One region of the Burkholderia humptydooensis genome, then DNA from elsewhere that is predicted to be linked to it. Evidence: riboswitches for the same ligand, from Rfam matches in the RefSeq annotation. Region 1 holds a riboswitch; the other holds the start of a gene.

Region 1 (8,040 bases):
CGGCAGCCGCCGGCCGTCGTATTCGAATGCGAGCAGCGTTTGCGGGTGCAGCGCGGTCGGCATGTCGATGCTCTCGTAATAGTCGTCCGCGCATTTGAAGCCGACGTATTTCGCGGTCGTGTCCGCGCCGGCGCGGCGCAGGAATTCGCGAAACGGCGCGCCGCCCCAGCGGCCGATCGCGCTCCAGCCCTCGACACAGATGTGCCGCGTGATCTGCTCCGCATGCGGCAGCGCGTACAGCTCCGGCAGCGTCCAGCTTCGCTTGCCGGTGACGAGGCCTGACACGGCGAGCCGAAAGTCGCCGGCGTCGACGCGCGGCACCTCGTCGATTCCGTAGAACGCGTTGAACGGGAACGGGCGCGTGATGTCGCTTTCCGTGTACGTCGGCGCGAGCCGCGTCGGGCCGAACAGCCACGCCTGCACGCGATCGTTCGCGCGCGACACCTTCTCGAGGAAGTCGTCGACCGACGCGTCGTCGCGCAGCGTGCAGCCCGTGAGCATCGCGAGGCCGCCGAGCGTCAGCACGCGCTTGCCGAACAGGCGCCGCGACGGCAGCGCGAGTTCCTTGCGCACGTCGATCAGGAGCGATGCGCGGTCGATCCGCGCGATGTCGTTCTTGGGCTTTTTCCTGTCGTTTTCGGACATGATGAGTGACTCCTTTTAGTGTCCGCGCAGCATCGCGAGCAGCGAGCGCGGCACGAGCGCCGCCATCGCGACATGCACGACGAAGAACGCGACGAGAAACGCCATCGCCCAGAAGTGCACGACGCGCGCGCTGTCGTAGCCGCCGAGCAGCGCGCGCAGCAGCGGGAACTGCACCGATTTCCAGATCACGAGCCCGGACAGCACGAGCAGCACGAGATCGGCGATCGCCGCGACGTACGCGGCGCGCTGGACCGCGTTGTAGACGGACAGATCGTCGTGCGACAGCCGGCCGCGCAGCGCGTCGCACAAGTCGCGCGCGATGCTCTTCACGCTCAGCGGCAGGAACTTGCGCGCAAAGCGCCCGGTCGCGATCGACATCGTCAGATAGAACACGCCGTTGAAGAACAGCAGCCACATCGCGGCGAAGTGCCATTGCAGCGCGCCGCCGAGCCAGCCGCCGAGCGTCGCGCCGCGCGGGAACGTGAAGCCCGCGTAGATCGGCGACGCGTCGTAGATCCGCCAGCCCGACAACGCCATCGTCACCGCGGCGACCGCGTTGAGCCAGTGGCTCGCGCGCACCCATCGCGGGTGGATCGGTTTGCGCGGGCGGATGGCGGACGTGGTTGCGTGCGTCCCGGCGCGGCTCGCTGCTTCGGTGGTCGCCTGGGTCATTGCGGGGGCTCCGTTGGTCGTCGCGTGGGGGTGGCGCGGGGCAGCGCGTCGGTTGTTGCGTCGGTGGTTGCGTTCGTCGTCGTCGCGTTCATCGGCGGTGCCCTCCTTCGTTGATCGATGGCGCACGCACCGCTCAGCCGCACAGCGGCAAATCGAGCGCCTGCAGCACGTCGCCCGTCGCGGGGTCCTCGACGAACGCCGCGACGCCGTACCGTGCGGCGTCCGCCGCGCGCAGGTTCGCGGGCAGCGGCAGCGCGCGCCGCACGTCGAGCGGCGCGCCCGCATCGCCCGTCGCGGCGAGCGGCCCGATCCATTGACGCACGACGCGCTCGTGACGCAGCGTCGCGCCGCGGTTCTCGCCCGCGCGCACCGGCGATTCGATGCCGTTCTCGTACAGCACGAGATATGCGTCGAGCACGCGCGGCGCGCCGGCGCGCGGCGTCACGGACAGCGCGACGTCGAGCGCGTCCGCGCGCCGTGCGGCGGACAGCGCGATGCCCACGCGCGCGGGCTCGGCGGCCGTCGCGACGACGCGCCGCGCGAACGCGTCCGCATCGCGCCAATCACGCAGCTCGCGGCCGCCGACCGCGATCTCCGGCGTATAGACGAAGCGGCCGCCGCCGCGCGCGGCGAGCGCGTGCTGCCGCTCGGTGAAGCGATGCTGCGCGAAGCGGTCGGTCCAGCCCAGGCCGTCCCAGTAATCGACGTGCAGCGCGAGCGGCACGACGCGCAGCGCGGCATGGTGCGCGGCCAGCCGCGCGAGCCAGTCGTCGGCGGGCGGGCAACTGCTGCAGCCCTCGCTCGTGTAGAGCTCGACGAGCGCCTGCCGGCCGTCGGGACTGCGGGCGACGCAGGCGCCGCCCGCCGCCGCTTGCGCGATGCTCGCCGCGGCAAGCACGAGCGTCGCCGCGACGGCGCGCATCGAAACGGAAAATGAAATCGACATATCGAAGCTCATCGGTCGAAGCCGGCGCGCGGGCGCGATGCGCGCCGCACGCCGGCGGGCACGACGCGCCCCGGCTTCCCGCGGCGCCACGCGCCGCGGGACGAAGGCCGCCCGAACAGCGCGCGGGCGACCGAGCCGTTCGCGTCATGAAAGACGCCGGGAACGGCGCCGCTCAGTTCGACATCGGGCTCATCTTGCCGGACGACATCGGCTTTTTCATCGCGTCCTTCGACATGTGATCCGCCTTCATGCCGCCCTTCGCCATGTGATCCTGCTTCTTGCCCATCCGGTCCTTCGACATCGCATCCTTCGACATCGCCATGCCGTCCTTCGACATCGCATCGTTCTGCGCATGGGCGAACGGCGCGGCGAACGCGAGACCGGCGACACAGGCGAAAGCAATGAGATTCCTTTTCATGGGATAGCTCCATCATTATTGGTTGAGGAGCCGAATAGTCGGGAGGCGGCGGCAGATATGACACCGACGCGCAAAAATTTTTGGTTCATCGCGGATTACCGGGGAACGCGGCGCGGATCTTGAGAAAGAAGTATTCCTCGTCGCGGTACCCGTAAGCCCGACGCTTGATGACCTTGATGGTGTTGTTGATGCCTTCGACGATGCTGGTATTAAGCGGATGTCGGCAGCGGGCCACGATTCCGTGCCAGTAACCCTGCAGGCGCTGCGCAAACAGTTGCAGCGCGGCAATTCCGCTTTGCCGGGCTTGCTCGATCCATTGTTCCCAGGCCTTTTCCGCCCAGGCAGGCTTGCGGTAGAACCAGAGCCGCTTGAGTTCGTCACGTAGCACGTAGACGCACAACAATGGCTGATTGGCGGCCAGCAGTTCCTTCAGATGCACGGACTGCTCGGGCTTCAGGTTGTGGCGGTTGCGCAGCAGCAACCAGCGGCTGGACTTCAGGACCTTCCGGGCCGGCCGGTCATGGCGCAACTGATTAGCCTGATCGACCCGCACCCGATCAATCACCTCACGCCCGTACTTGGCCACGACGTGGAACAGGTCGTAGACGACCTCAGCCTGCGGACACTGCGCTTTGATCTCCAACTCGTAGGCCGTGGTCATGTCGATGGCCACTGCTTCGATGCGCTCGGCAACACCCGGTGGAAGCTGTTCGAAGAAGGCTCTGGCCGTCTCGCGCGAGCGTCCCGCTCCAATCCAGAGCACTTGCCGACCAATCGGATCGACCACCACCGTGGCGTAGCGATGACCTTTATGGAGCGCGAACTCGTCCATCGCCAGATAGCGGATCGTCGACCAGTCAGGATCAGCCACACGCGCTCGCAAGCGCATCTTGTCGATCGATTTGACCGTGTGCCAGCCCAAATCGTAGAAGGCGGCGACCGCCTGCACGCTGGCCGCCTGCAGCAGTTTCTCGCAGGCCTTGGCAAATCGCTCCGTCACTCGCTGGTAACGGCCCAGCCACGCCAGTTTCTCCAGTCGCGGACCGCCGCAGCGTTCGCACCAGACTCGGCGGCGGGGGACGTGCAGTACCACCCGGTACTCGAACAGTGGCAGATCGCGCACCCGGCGAACCGTCGTCTCATGAATCTGCTGGCAGCGTGCACCGCACTGTTCGCAGTACATGACCTTGCTGACCGGCTTCAAATACAGCGACAGCGTACGGCCTTCTCCTTCCGGCCATTCCACCCCCTCTAACCGATAGCCGGTCCAGCAACCCAGTGCTTGAAGTGCCTTGCGATCGAGCAATTCTGCCTCCTGACCTCCTTAAAGTCAGGCGTCAGGTTACGCAATCGCCATCAAACCCTCCACGGTTTCCTGCGATGAACCAAATTTTTCGGCACCGGCGATTGCGCCGGCGAGCGACGAAACGCGCTGTCCGCGCGGCGCGAGCGCGTGCGCGCCCGGTGCGGCTCGCACCGCGCCGCCGCGGCGCAACATGGGCGGCCGGCCGCGCATGCACGCGCAATCGATCTGTCCCCTGTTGAAACCGTCGCAGACCCGGTGTATCGTGTGCGCTTGCTAACGCGGGGGTCCTGCATTGCGCTCGGTCAAGCGATCGTGCGAAGCGGGTGAGAAATACCCTTTGAACCTGATCTGGATAATGCCAGCGCAGGGAAGCGTCAGGGTTTCGCCGTTGTTCCACGTCAGAATCCCGTCGCGTCGCGAATCTCGTCTCCTGCTTAGCGCCCCACACCCGCTTTGCATGGGACCCGGGCCAGCGCCAGAGCGCCAGCTTGGGTCGACACAGGAGATCGCATGAACGCCAATCCCAAGTTCCTGTCGGCCGACGCCCGCGTCGACGCCGCCGCCGTCGCCCCGCTGCCGAATTCGCGCAAGGTCTACGTGACGGGCTCGCAACCCGACATTCGCGTGCCGATGCGTGAAATCACGCAAGCCGATACGCCGACGAGCTTCGGCGGCGAACAGAATCCGCCGATCTACGTCTACGACACGTCGGGCCCGTACACGGACCCGGACGCGAAGATCGACATCCGCGCGGGCCTGCCCGCGCTGCGCCGGCGCTGGATCGACGCGCGCGGCGACACCGAGGCGCTCACGGGCCTCACGAGCGAGTACGGCCGCGAACGCGCGGCGGACCCGGCGACGGCCGAGCTGCGCTTCCCCGATCTGCACCGTCATCCGCGCCGCGCGAAGGCCGGCAAGAACGTCACGCAGATGCACTACGCGCGTCAGGGTATCATCACGCCCGAGATGGAATTCATCGCGATTCGCGAGAACCAGCGCCGCGCCGAGTATCTGGAAAGCCTGAAGGCGAGCGGCCCGAACGGCGCGAAGCTCGCCGCGATGATGGGCCGCCAGCACGCGGGCCAGGCGTTCGGCGCCGCCGCGTTCGGCGCGAACGCGCCCGGCACGGACATGCTGGCCGGAATCACGCCGGAGTTCGTGCGCGACGAAGTCGCGCGCGGCCGCGCGATCATCCCCGCGAACATCAACCACCCGGAAACCGAGCCGATGATCATCGGCCGCAACTTCCTCGTGAAGATCAACGCGAACATCGGCAACTCGGCCGTCACGTCGTCGATCGGCGAGGAAGTCGACAAGATGACGTGGGCGATCCGCTGGGGCGGCGACACGGTGATGGACCTGTCGACCGGCAAGCACATCCACGAAACGCGCGAGTGGATCATCCGCAACAGCCCGGTGCCGATCGGCACGGTGCCGATCTACCAGGCGCTGGAAAAGGTCAACGGCCGCGCCGAGGACCTGACCTGGGAAATCTTCCGCGACACGCTGATCGAGCAGGCCGAGCAAGGCGTCGACTACTTCACGATCCACGCGGGCGTGCGCCTGCAGTACGTGCCGCTCACCGCGAACCGGATGACGGGCATCGTGTCGCGCGGCGGCTCGATCATGGCGAAGTGGTGCCTCGCGCACCACAAGGAAAGCTTCCTGTACGAGCACTTCGAAGAGATCTGCGAAATCATGAAGGCGTACGACGTGAGCTTCTCGCTCGGCGATGGCCTGCGCCCCGGCTCGATCTACGACGCGAACGACGAAGCGCAGTTGGGCGAGCTGAAGACGCTCGGCGAGCTCACGCAGATCGCGTGGAAGCATGACGTGCAGGTGATGATCGAGGGGCCCGGCCACGTGCCGATGCAGTTGATCAAGGAAAACATGGATCTGCAGCTCGACTGGTGCAAGGAAGCGCCGTTCTACACGCTCGGGCCGCTCACCACCGACATCGCGCCGGGCTACGACCACATCACGTCGGGCATCGGCGCCGCGATGATCGGCTGGTTCGGCACCGCGATGCTGTGCTACGTGACGCCGAAGGAGCACCTCGGTCTGCCGAACAAGGACGACGTGAAGGAAGGCATCATCACGTACAAGCTCGCCGCGCACGCGGCCGACCTCGCGAAGGGCCATCCGGGCGCGCAGGTGCGCGACAACGCGCTGTCGAAGGCGCGCTTCGAGTTCCGCTGGGAAGACCAGTTCAACTTGGGCCTCGACCCGGACAAGGCGCGCGAATTCCACGACGAAACGCTGCCGAAGGATTCGGCGAAGGTCGCGCACTTCTGCTCGATGTGCGGCCCGCACTTCTGCTCGATGAAGATCACGCAGGACGTGCGCGAGTTCGCCGCGCAGCAGGGCATGTCGGAAAACGACGCGCTGAGGAAAGGGATGGAAGTGAAGGCGGTCGAGTTCGTGAAGAGCGGCTCGGAGATCTATCATCGCCAGTGATCGGCGCACGCATCTCGCCCCGGAGAAGCCCGCCTCGCGCGGGCTTTTTTGCGCGCGCGCAACGGCGCGGCGACGCCCGCCGGGAGGGCGAAACAATTGATTACGAAAGCGATGGGGCTCTAACAAGTCCTTACAGCGCAAAACGGACCGCCCGCGTAGATTTTGAGCATGGGCGTCGCGTCCGGCGCGCGCCCATGCGTCTCTTTCACCTGAGGATTGAACAATGAAATCGATTCGGCGTATTGGGGTGTGCGCAATGCTCATCGCGACGGTCGCGAGCCTGTCGGCTTGCGACACGATGACGACCCGACAACGTAACGCAGCAATCGGCGCGGGCATCGGCGGCGTCGCCGGCGCGGCGATCGGCGGCAACGCCCTGTCGACGATCGGCGGCGCGGCCGCGGGCGGCCTCGTAGGCAGCCAGGTCGGCAAGTAAGCCCGCGACTCGGGCGCGCCGCGCCATGCTGCGCCGCGCCGCCCTTGGATGCGGACGATGTGCGGCGCGTTCGCCGCGGCGTGCATCGTCCGGCCGTCTTGCGCAACCCGCGCGGCATGATCCATGCAACGATTGCGCCGCGATCGTGCGGCGGAAATGATCCGTTACCGTTTCACACAGCGTTTCACACGGGAGCGGTCTAAGCTCGCAAGCATCGAATCCTGCCCCGCACGCACGACTGCGGAATCATCATGAACAAGACCCTTGTCGCCGCCGCGCTCGCGAGCGTCGCGCTCGCCGGCTGCTATTACCCGTACGGCTATTACCCGGCGACCGGCTACTACCCGGCGCCCGTCGAAACCGCCCCCGTGTACGTCGCGCCCGCCTACCCCGCGTATTACTATCCGGCGCCGTCCCTGTCGCTCAATTTCGGCTACTGGAGCGGCGGCGGCCGCGGCTACTGGCGCCATCACTGATTCGTCGCCGCTCGCGCTCGCGCGGCCCGGCCGGCGCGCGCATTCCCGAATCTTGCTGTTTCATCGCGGGCTGAAACGTCGCGCGATAACGCGGTGTAAGATGCTTGGCCGATCTTCCTTCGACCACCCAGTGTCCGATCCTCGATGAACATCAAGAACGCCTTCCTGCTGATCGTCCTCGCCGCGCTGTGGGGCGCATCGTTTCTCTTCATTCGCGTCGGCGTCACCGAGTTCGGCGTCGCGCCGCTGATGGCGCTGCGCGTCGGCATCGGCGCCGTCTTCCTCGTCGCGCTGATGCTCACGCGCTACTCGCCGCGCGAGCTCGTCGCGCTGCTGCGCAAGCACGCATGGCCGCTCTTCGTCGTCGGCCTGCTCAATTCCGCCGCGCCGTTCTGCCTGTTCGCGTTCGCCGAGCTCACGCTGTCGGCGGGCGTCACGTCGGTCATCAACGCGACGACGCCGCTCTGGGGCGCGCTCGTCGCCTATCTGTGGCTCAAGGATTCGCTGTCGCTGCCGCGCGCGCTCGGCCTCGTGATCGGCTTCGCGGGCGTGCTCACGCTCGTCTGGGACCAGGTGTTCTCGCCGCACGGCGCGAATCCGGCGTCGCCCGCGACGGCCGCGCTCGCCGCCGCCGCCGCGCTCGGCGCGACGCTGCTGTACGGCATCGCCGCGAACTTCACGAAG
Region 2 (8,040 bases), 1.8 Mb from region 1:
TCCAGAAGCACGCGCGCCACGCGTGCGGCTCGGGCAGCAGCGCGAAGAACGCCCAGTACAGCACGGCGGCCGCCGCCCAGCCGAACGACCAACTGCTCTGCACGGTGCCGACCGCCTTCGCGCGATGCTCGGGCGAGCGGATCGTCTCGGCCATCATGATCGTGACGACCGACCATTCGCCGCCGAAGCCGAAGCCTTGCAGCGTGCGCGTGGCGAGCAGTTGCCAGAACGAATGCGTGAAGCCGGACAGGAACGTGAACAGCGCGAACGTCGCGATCGTCCATTGCAGCACGCGCACGCGGCCGTAGCGGTCGGCGAGGATGCCGGCGAGCCAGCCGCCCACCGCGGACGAGATCAGCGAGCTCGTCGCGATCATGCCCGCTTCGCTTTTCGACATCCCCCACGCGGCGATCAGCGACGGAATCAGGAACGAGTAGATCATGAAGTCGAACGCGTCGACGGCATAGCCGCCGAAGCCCGCGTAGAGCGTGCGCCGCTCGCGCGCCGACAGCTCGTGAAACCACTGGAATGCCTGCATGCGCGCCGCTCCTCTCGCTTTCGTCGTCGTCGCGCGTTCGTCGCGCGCGATGCGGGCTATTGTACGAGCGCGGCGACGGCGGAAAAAAATGTGATCGGAGCGGCCGCGGCATCGGACGCGCGCCGCGCATCGCGATGCGGTTGCGGCGCGCGGTTGGGGACGCGTCGCGTGTGGAATGCCGAAGCCGAAGCGGCCGTACGAACCATTTCGTCAATCGGCCGGCGCGTTCGGCCGGGCGTCAACCGAGCGTCAGCCCGCCGTCGACGTGAATCACCTGCCCGGTGACGTGGCGCGCTTCGTCGGAGAGCAGAAACGCGATCAGCGCGGCAACATCGTCCGGCTCCGCGATGCGGCCGGGCGGCGTCGCCTCGTTCGCGCGCCGCCACGCGGCCGCGTTCGCCTCGCTCGGCCCGCGGTCCTTGCGCGTGTAGCCGGGGGCGACCGCGTTGACCGTCACGTGCCGCGGCGCGAGCTCGGCGGCCGCCGTCTTCACGAGCGATTCGAGCGCGGCCTTCGCGGCGGCTGTCGCCGCGAACGGCATGTCGGCGCGATAGCGGTGCGCGACGAACGAGCTGACCGCGACGATCCGCGCGCGAGACGATCGAACGAGCGCCGGCCGCGCGGCGTCCACGAGCGCCGCGAACGCGCCCGGCATCGCCGCGAACGACGCGGCGAGCGCATCGGGCGCAAGGCCCGCGAGCGGCTGACGCACCGCGTAGCCCGCATTCGCGGCAACGTGATCGAGCGCGCCGAACGCGTCGAGCGTCGCGCCGACGAGCCGCGTAGCCGCGCCGGCACAGGCGAGATCCGCGACGAACGTCGCGCATGCGGCGCCCGCTGCGCGGCATCGGTCGGCGACGGCGGCGAGCCGCTCGCGCGCGGCTTCGTCAGCGCCGCGCGCGTGCAGCATCAGCGCGGCGCCGGGTGCGGCGAGCCTCGCTGCGAGCGCCGCGCCGATCCCCGAGCCCGCGCCCGTGATCAGCGCGACCCGCGCGTGCGCGGCGCTCACGCGGCCACGCGCGCTTCGTCGCGGCGCACGTCGAGCGTCTGCTGATGGAACGACGCGACCGATTCGCGATGCGCGATGCTGACGATCGCCGCCTTCGGCAGCCGTTCGTCGAAGAGCCGGTAGAGGCGCGCCTCGTTGTCCGCGTCGAGCGCGCTCGTCGCCTCGTCGAGGAACAGGTAGTCGGGCTTGTGCAGCAGCACGCGCGCGCCCGCGAGGCGCTGCTGCTCGCCGGGCGACAGGGTGCGCGTCCAGTGGCCCGTCTCGCCGAGCCGCTCGGCGTAGTCGGCGAGACCGCACGCGCGCAACGCGTCGCGGCATGCGTCGTCGCTGAACGCGTCGACGGCCGACGGATACGCGAGCGCCGCCTTCAGCGTGCCGATCGGCAAATAGCTCTGCTGCGGAACGAACATCATCCGCGCGGCGACGGGCGCGTCGATCGCGCCGTCGCCGAACGGCCAGAGGCCCGCGAGCGCGCGCATCAGCGTGCTCTTGCCGGAGCCGGACGGCCCGCGCACGAGCCAGCGCGAGCCGGGCTCGATCGCGATGTCGCCGATCGACGCGAGCGCCGCGCCGTTCGGCAGCGCGAGCTTCAGGCCCGACGTCGTGATCTGCTGCGCGTCGACGTAGTGCAGGTTGATGCCGCCGCGCTCGGTCGCGGGCGACATCGATTCCTTCAGATGCGACGCGCCCATCACGCGCTTGAACTCGCGCAGACGGTTGACGGTCGCGCGCCACTCGGCGAGCGTGCCGTAACTGTTGATGAACCACGAGAACGAATCGCTGACGGTGCCGAACGCGCGGCTGATCTGGATCAGCACGCCGAACGTGAACGCGCCCGCGAAGTAGCGCGGCGCGGCGACCGCGATCGGAAAGAGGCTCGCGAGCTGCGCATAGAAGTTCAGCACGAACGTGAGCCGCTTCGTGTAGCGCATCACGCGCCACCAGTTTTCGCGGATACGCTGGAACAGGTTCTGCTCGTGCGAGGTCTCGACGGGCTCGCCGTTGTAGAACGCGATCTGCTCGGCGTTCTCGCGGATGCGGATCAGGCTGAAGCGGAAGTCCGCCTCGACGCGCTGCTGCTGGTAGTTTATCGACACGAGCGGATGGCCGAAGCGGTGCATCACGTACGAGCCCGCGATCGCGTAGATCATCGCGACCCACACCATGTAGCCGGGGATCGTGATCGCGTGGCCGCCGAGCGAGATCGTCGCCGCGCCGGCGATCGACCAGAGGATCGTCGCGAACGAGATCAGCGTGACGACCGTCGACAGCAGGTCGAGCGACAGCGACAGCGTCGTCGACGCGAGCGACTGCAAGTCGTCCGCGATCCGCTGGTCGGGGTTGTCGGCGAGCCGGTCGCGCTCGATCCGGTAGAAGTTGCGATCGCCGAGCCATTCGTTCAGGAAGCGCGTCGTGAGCCACTGCCGCCAGCGGAAGCCGAGCATCTGCCGCAGATACAGGCTGTACACCGCGAGGATGATGAACGCGAACGCGAGCACGGCGAACGTCATCAGCAGGCTCGGGAAGTCGCGCACATCCTTCGATTGCAGCGCGTTGTAGAACGACGCGCTCCACGAGTTGATCCGCACGTTGATCCACACGAGCGTGAGGTTGATCGCGACGATCGTGACGAGCAGTCCCCACGCGACCTTCCATTCCTCGGAGACCCAGTAGGGCTTGATGAGGCTCCACGTGGAGACCGGGGATCGGGATTGCGTCGGGTCGTCCGGGACGAGGGCGAGGGCTTGCATCGATTGAGTCATGAGCTTCCTGATATGAGGCCGGCAACGCCGGGCCAACGCGCGCGCCGCGCCCGGCGCGTGCGTTCGGCGCCGCGCGCGGCATGCGTGCCGCGGATTCTGGCGAGCATGCCTTAAACGGCGCTTAACGCCGGGAACGGCACTGGCTCGGCGCGCGGCGACGATGTCGCCCATGCGCCGGTTCCAGCGGCATTGTGCCAGCGCCGCCGCGCGGCGGGCGAATTTGCCGCAGCGCGAGGTTTGCGGCCGTTTCCGCTTTTATGGTCTAATGACCGCCGACGAAACAGGGGTGCTTTGCTGCGCGCCCCGGCCTGCCGGATCGGCAGGGCCGGATGCGCGGCGAGGCTGAGAGAGACCCTTCGCACCCGATCCGGGTAATACCGGCGCGGGAAGTTTCCGATCCCGCCGGGCCATGCCCGCCGCCGCCGTTTCGGCGAGCCGCGCGCATCACGGTCCCGGCCGGCCTCAGTCGCCGGTTTCGTCCTTTTGAGTGCGCAACTTCGCGCGTGGCGGAAGGTATCGATGACCGTGCAATCTTCAGTTCTTTTGCGTCGCTGCGAGCCGTCGGCCGCGGCGGCTTCCCCGGCTCCCGCTGCGAGCCGCTCCCCGGTGACGAACACGGCGGACGGATGCGATGAACATGCGTGCGTCTGAACCCGATTTCGCGGTGCTGGGCGGCGGCCTCGTCGGCCGTCTGATCGCGTGGCGCCTCGCGGGCGCGGGGCACCCCGTGTCGCTCTACGAGCGCGGTGACGCGGCGGGCTCGGGCTCGGCCGCGTGGATCGCGGCCGCGATGCTCGCGCCGCTCGCCGAAGCCGCGAGCGCCGAGCGCTTCATCACCGATCTCGGCGTCGCGTCGCTCGATCGGTGGCCGGGCTGGCTCGCCGAGCTGCCGGAGCCCGTGTTCTTCCAGCGCAACGGCACGCTCGTCGTCTGGCACCACGCGGACCGGGCGGAAGCGCCGCTCTTCGAGCGCCGCGTGCGCGCGAATGCGAGCGCCGAGCTGCTCGACGGCGGCCTCGTCACGCTCGCGGGCGCACAGGTCGACGCGGCCGAGCCGGCGCTCGCCGGACGCTTCGCGCACGGCCTGCTGCTGCCGCGCGAAGGCCAGCTCGACAGCCGCCAGGTGCTGCACGCGCTCGCCGCGGGCCTCGCCGAGCGCGGCGTCGACGCGCACTGGAACGTCGCCGTCGCGCCCGACGCCGCGCCTGCCGCGCGCATCACGATCGACTGCCGCGGGCTCGGCGCGAAAGCGCAGATGCCGGCGCTGCGCGGGATCCGCGGCGAAGTCGCGCGCGTGCATGCGCCCGGCATCGGCTTGACGCGCCCGGTGCGGCTGCTGCATCCGCGCTATCCGCTCTACGTCGCGCCGAAGGAGAACGATCTTTACGTGATCGGCGCGACCGAGATCGAAGGCGAGGACATGTCGCCCGTCAGCGTGCGCTCCGCGCTCGAGCTGCTGAGCGCCGCGTTCTCGGTGCATCCGGCGTTCGGCGAAGCGCGTATTCTCGAACTGAATGCGCAGTGCCGGCCGACGCTGCCCGACCATCGTCCGGCGCTCGTCTGGGACGGCGGCGCGACGCTCGCGGTCAACGGCCTGTACCGGCACGGTTTCATGATCGCGCCGGAAATCGCCGATGCCGCGGCCCGCTTCGCGCAGGCGCTCGTCGAGCGCACCGTGAAGGACGCCGACACGTTCGCCGCGTGGCGGCGCGACGCGCGCTGGCCGGCGCTGCTGCAGCACCGGGCGGCGCACGCGAGCGTGTGAGCGCCCGGCGATCCGGTCAAATCCGATCCATCGACATCGACAGCCATCATGGACATCCAGGTCAACCAACAGACGCTCTCGCTGCCCGACGGCGCGACGCTCGCCGACGCGCTCACCGCATACGGCGCGCGTCCGCCTTTCGCGGTCGCGGTCAACGGCGCGTTCGTCGCGCGCACGCAGCATGCGGCGCGCACACTCGCCGCGGGCGACAAGCTCGACATCGTGCATCCGGTCGCGGGCGGCTGACGCGCCGACGCGCGAGCATCGCCCCCGCCCCCCGTTTCCACAGGATCTTCCGATGAAGCCTCTTTCTTCTGCCGATACGCTCACGCTGCACGGCCAAACCTTCGCGAGCCGCGTGCTGCTCGGCACGTCGCGCTATCCGTCGCTGCAATCGCTGTCCGATTCGATCGCGGCCGCGCGGCCGGGCATGGTGACGGTCGCGCTGCGGCGCCAGATGAACGCCGGCGGGGCCGAGGCCGGCTTCTTCGACCTGCTCAAGCGCCACGACGTGCCGCTGTTGCCGAACACGGCCGGCTGCCAGACGGTGGCCGAGGCGGTGACGACGGCACAGATGGCGCGCGAGGTGTTCGGGACCGACTGGATCAAGCTCGAGCTGATCGGCGACGACTACACGTTGCAGCCGGACCCGATCGGCTTGATCGAGGCGGCGACGCTGCTCGTGAAGGACGGCTTCAAGGTGCTGCCGTACTGCACCGAGGATCTCGTGATGGGCCGGCGCCTGCTCGACGCCGGCTGCGAGGCGTTGATGCCGTGGGGCGCGCCGATCGGCACCGGCAAGGGCGTCGTGAACCCGTACGGGCTGCGCGTGCTGCGCGAGCGGCTGCCGGACGTGCCGCTCATCGTCGACGCGGGGCTCGGCGTGCCGTCGCATGCGTGCCAGGTGATGGAGTGGGGCTTCGACGGCGTGCTGCTGAACACGGCCGTGTCGCAGGCGACGCATCCGGAAATCATGGCGCGCGCGTTCGCGCGGGGCGTCGAGGCGGGGCGCGCGGCCTATCTCGCGGGGCCGATGGATGCGCGCGAGAGCGCGCACGCGAGCACGCCCGTCGTCGGCATGCCGTTCTGGCACCAGGACGGGAGCCACGCATGAGCGCCGCGCTGCCCGACGCGTTCTGGCCTCCCGCCGACGAGCTCACCGAAGCCGCCGAGCGGATTCGCGCGACGCTCGGCGTGTGGCCGCGGCCCGATGCGCGCACGCGAATCTGTCTCGCGCCGCCCGAGCATCCGCGTGCGGGCGACCTGTGGGTCGCGACCGCGGGCGAGGCCGGCGCGCACGCTGCGCACCTCGCGCGGCTGACCGCGGCGGGTGCGCAGGCGATCGTCATCGACGACGTGTCGGCGACGCTCCACACGGGCGCGGCGCGCCATGCGCTCGCCTCGCGCGCGCCGCTCGCCGACGACTGGATCGCGGCGCTCGCCGCCTTTCTCGATTGCGGCTTCGCCGCGCCCGACGCGCTCGTGCTCGCGCTCGCGTGGCGCGACGGCGACGAGGCGCGCGGCGACGATCCGTGGCCCGTCGAGCCGGCGCGCTTTCCGCGCGTGCTCGGCGTGCCCGCCGCGCCCGAGCCTGCGTTTGCGCCGTGCCCGCAGCGGCTCGGCCTGTATCCGGTGCTGCCGAGCGCCGAATGGGTCGAGCGCGTGCTCGACTGCGGCGTGCGGACCGCGCAGTTGCGCGTGAAGGACGCGTCGCCCGACGCGCTGCGCGCGGAGGTCGCGCGGGCCGTCGCCGCGGGCCGCCGCCATCCGGACGCGCGCGTGTTCATCAACGATCACTGGCGGCTCGCGCTCGACGCGGGCGCGTACGGCATCCACCTCGGCCAGGAGGATCTGGAGACCGCCGACCTTTGCGCGATCGCGCAGGCGGGCGTGCGGCTCGGCCTGTCGAGCCACGGCTACTACGAAATGCTCGTCGCGCTGCAATTGAAGCCGAGCTACCTCGCGCTCGGCCCGGTGTTCGCGACCGCGACGAAAGCGGTTGCCGCACCGCCGCAGGGCCTCGCGCGGCTCGCGCGCTACGCGCGCTTCGCGGGTCCGCAGGCGCCGCTCGTCGCGATCGGCGGAATCGCCGTGGACACGCTCGGCGCGGTGCTGGCGGCGGGCGTCGGCAGCGCCGCCGTCGTCAGTGCGATCACGGGCGCGGACGATTATCGGGCGGAGATTATTGCAATGCAGCAAAATTTCGCATGATAATTTGACAATCTCTGACTGGAGCGCGTGAGCGGCCTTGACGACATCATTCCGATGCAGGCCCTATAATTCGGCGTTCTGCGTATAAGGATTGTCAGCTCCGTGAGCTCCTCCTCCGAGTCCCTGCTAGAGCTTCGCGACGTCGATTTCGGCTACGGCGAGCGTCTCGTCCTGTCGAACCTGAACATGCGCTTCGCGCGCGGCCGGGTGGTCGCGGTGATGGGCGGTTCCGGCTGCGGCAAGACCACCGTGCTGCGCCTGATCGGCGGGCTCGTGCGCGCGCGCCGCGGCCAGGTGCTGTTCGACGGCGCCGACATCGGCGCGCAGACGCGCGACGGGCTGTACGCGCTGCGCCGCAAGATGGGCATGCTGTTCCAGTTCGGCGCGCTCTTCACCGACATGTCGGTGTTCGACAACGTCGCGTTCGCGCTGCGCGAGCATACCGACCTGCCCGAAGAGCTGATCCGCGATCTCGTGCTGATGAAGCTCAACGCGGTCGGCCTGCGCGGCGCGCGCGACCTGATGCCGTCCGAGGTGTCGGGCGGGATGGCGCGGCGCATCGCGCTCGCGCGCGCGATCGCGCTCGACCCGCAGCTCATCATGTACGACGAGCCGTTCGCGGGCCTCGACCCGATTTCGCTCGGCATCACCGCAAACCTGATCCGCACGCTGAACCACGCGCTCGGCGCGACGTCGATTCTCGTCACGCACGACGTGCCGGAATCGTTCGCGATCGCGGATTACGTGTACTTCC

Evidence for each region. Region 1 has a riboswitch for thiamine pyrophosphate ahead of thiC (phosphomethylpyrimidine synthase ThiC). Riboswitches for the same ligand answer to the same signal wherever they lie in the genome.
Region 2: another riboswitch for thiamine pyrophosphate. It lies ahead of AQ610_RS01865 (FAD-dependent oxidoreductase); the one in region 1 lies ahead of thiC (phosphomethylpyrimidine synthase ThiC).

Annotation. Positions count from the first base shown of each region.
Region 1 is NZ_CP013380.1:2,703,562-2,711,601, forward strand. It holds gene AQ610_RS12160 (molybdopterin-dependent oxidoreductase) at 1-645, opposite strand, end outside; partial or broken gene AQ610_RS12165 (cytochrome b/b6 domain-containing protein) at 661-1,326, opposite strand; gene AQ610_RS12170 (DUF1223 domain-containing protein) at 1,451-2,275, opposite strand; gene AQ610_RS12175 (pentapeptide MXKDX repeat protein) at 2,436-2,681, opposite strand; gene AQ610_RS12180 (ISL3 family transposase) at 2,767-3,987, opposite strand; TPP riboswitch at 4,258-4,375, shown strand; gene thiC (phosphomethylpyrimidine synthase ThiC) at 4,498-6,444, shown strand; gene AQ610_RS12190 (YMGG-like glycine zipper-containing protein) at 6,668-6,880, shown strand; gene AQ610_RS12195 (hypothetical protein) at 7,132-7,356, shown strand; gene AQ610_RS12200 (DMT family transporter) at 7,501-8,040, shown strand, end outside.
Region 2 is NZ_CP013380.1:393,034-401,073, forward strand. It holds gene AQ610_RS01850 (MFS transporter) at 1-538, opposite strand, end outside; gene AQ610_RS01855 (SDR family NAD(P)-dependent oxidoreductase) at 777-1,547, opposite strand; gene AQ610_RS01860 (ABC transporter ATP-binding protein/permease) at 1,544-3,310, opposite strand; TPP riboswitch at 3,583-3,716, shown strand; gene AQ610_RS01865 (FAD-dependent oxidoreductase) at 3,942-5,075, shown strand; gene thiS (sulfur carrier protein ThiS) at 5,124-5,321, shown strand; gene AQ610_RS01875 (thiazole synthase) at 5,374-6,189, shown strand; gene thiE (thiamine phosphate synthase) at 6,186-7,286, shown strand; gene AQ610_RS01885 (ABC transporter ATP-binding protein) at 7,389-8,040, shown strand, end outside.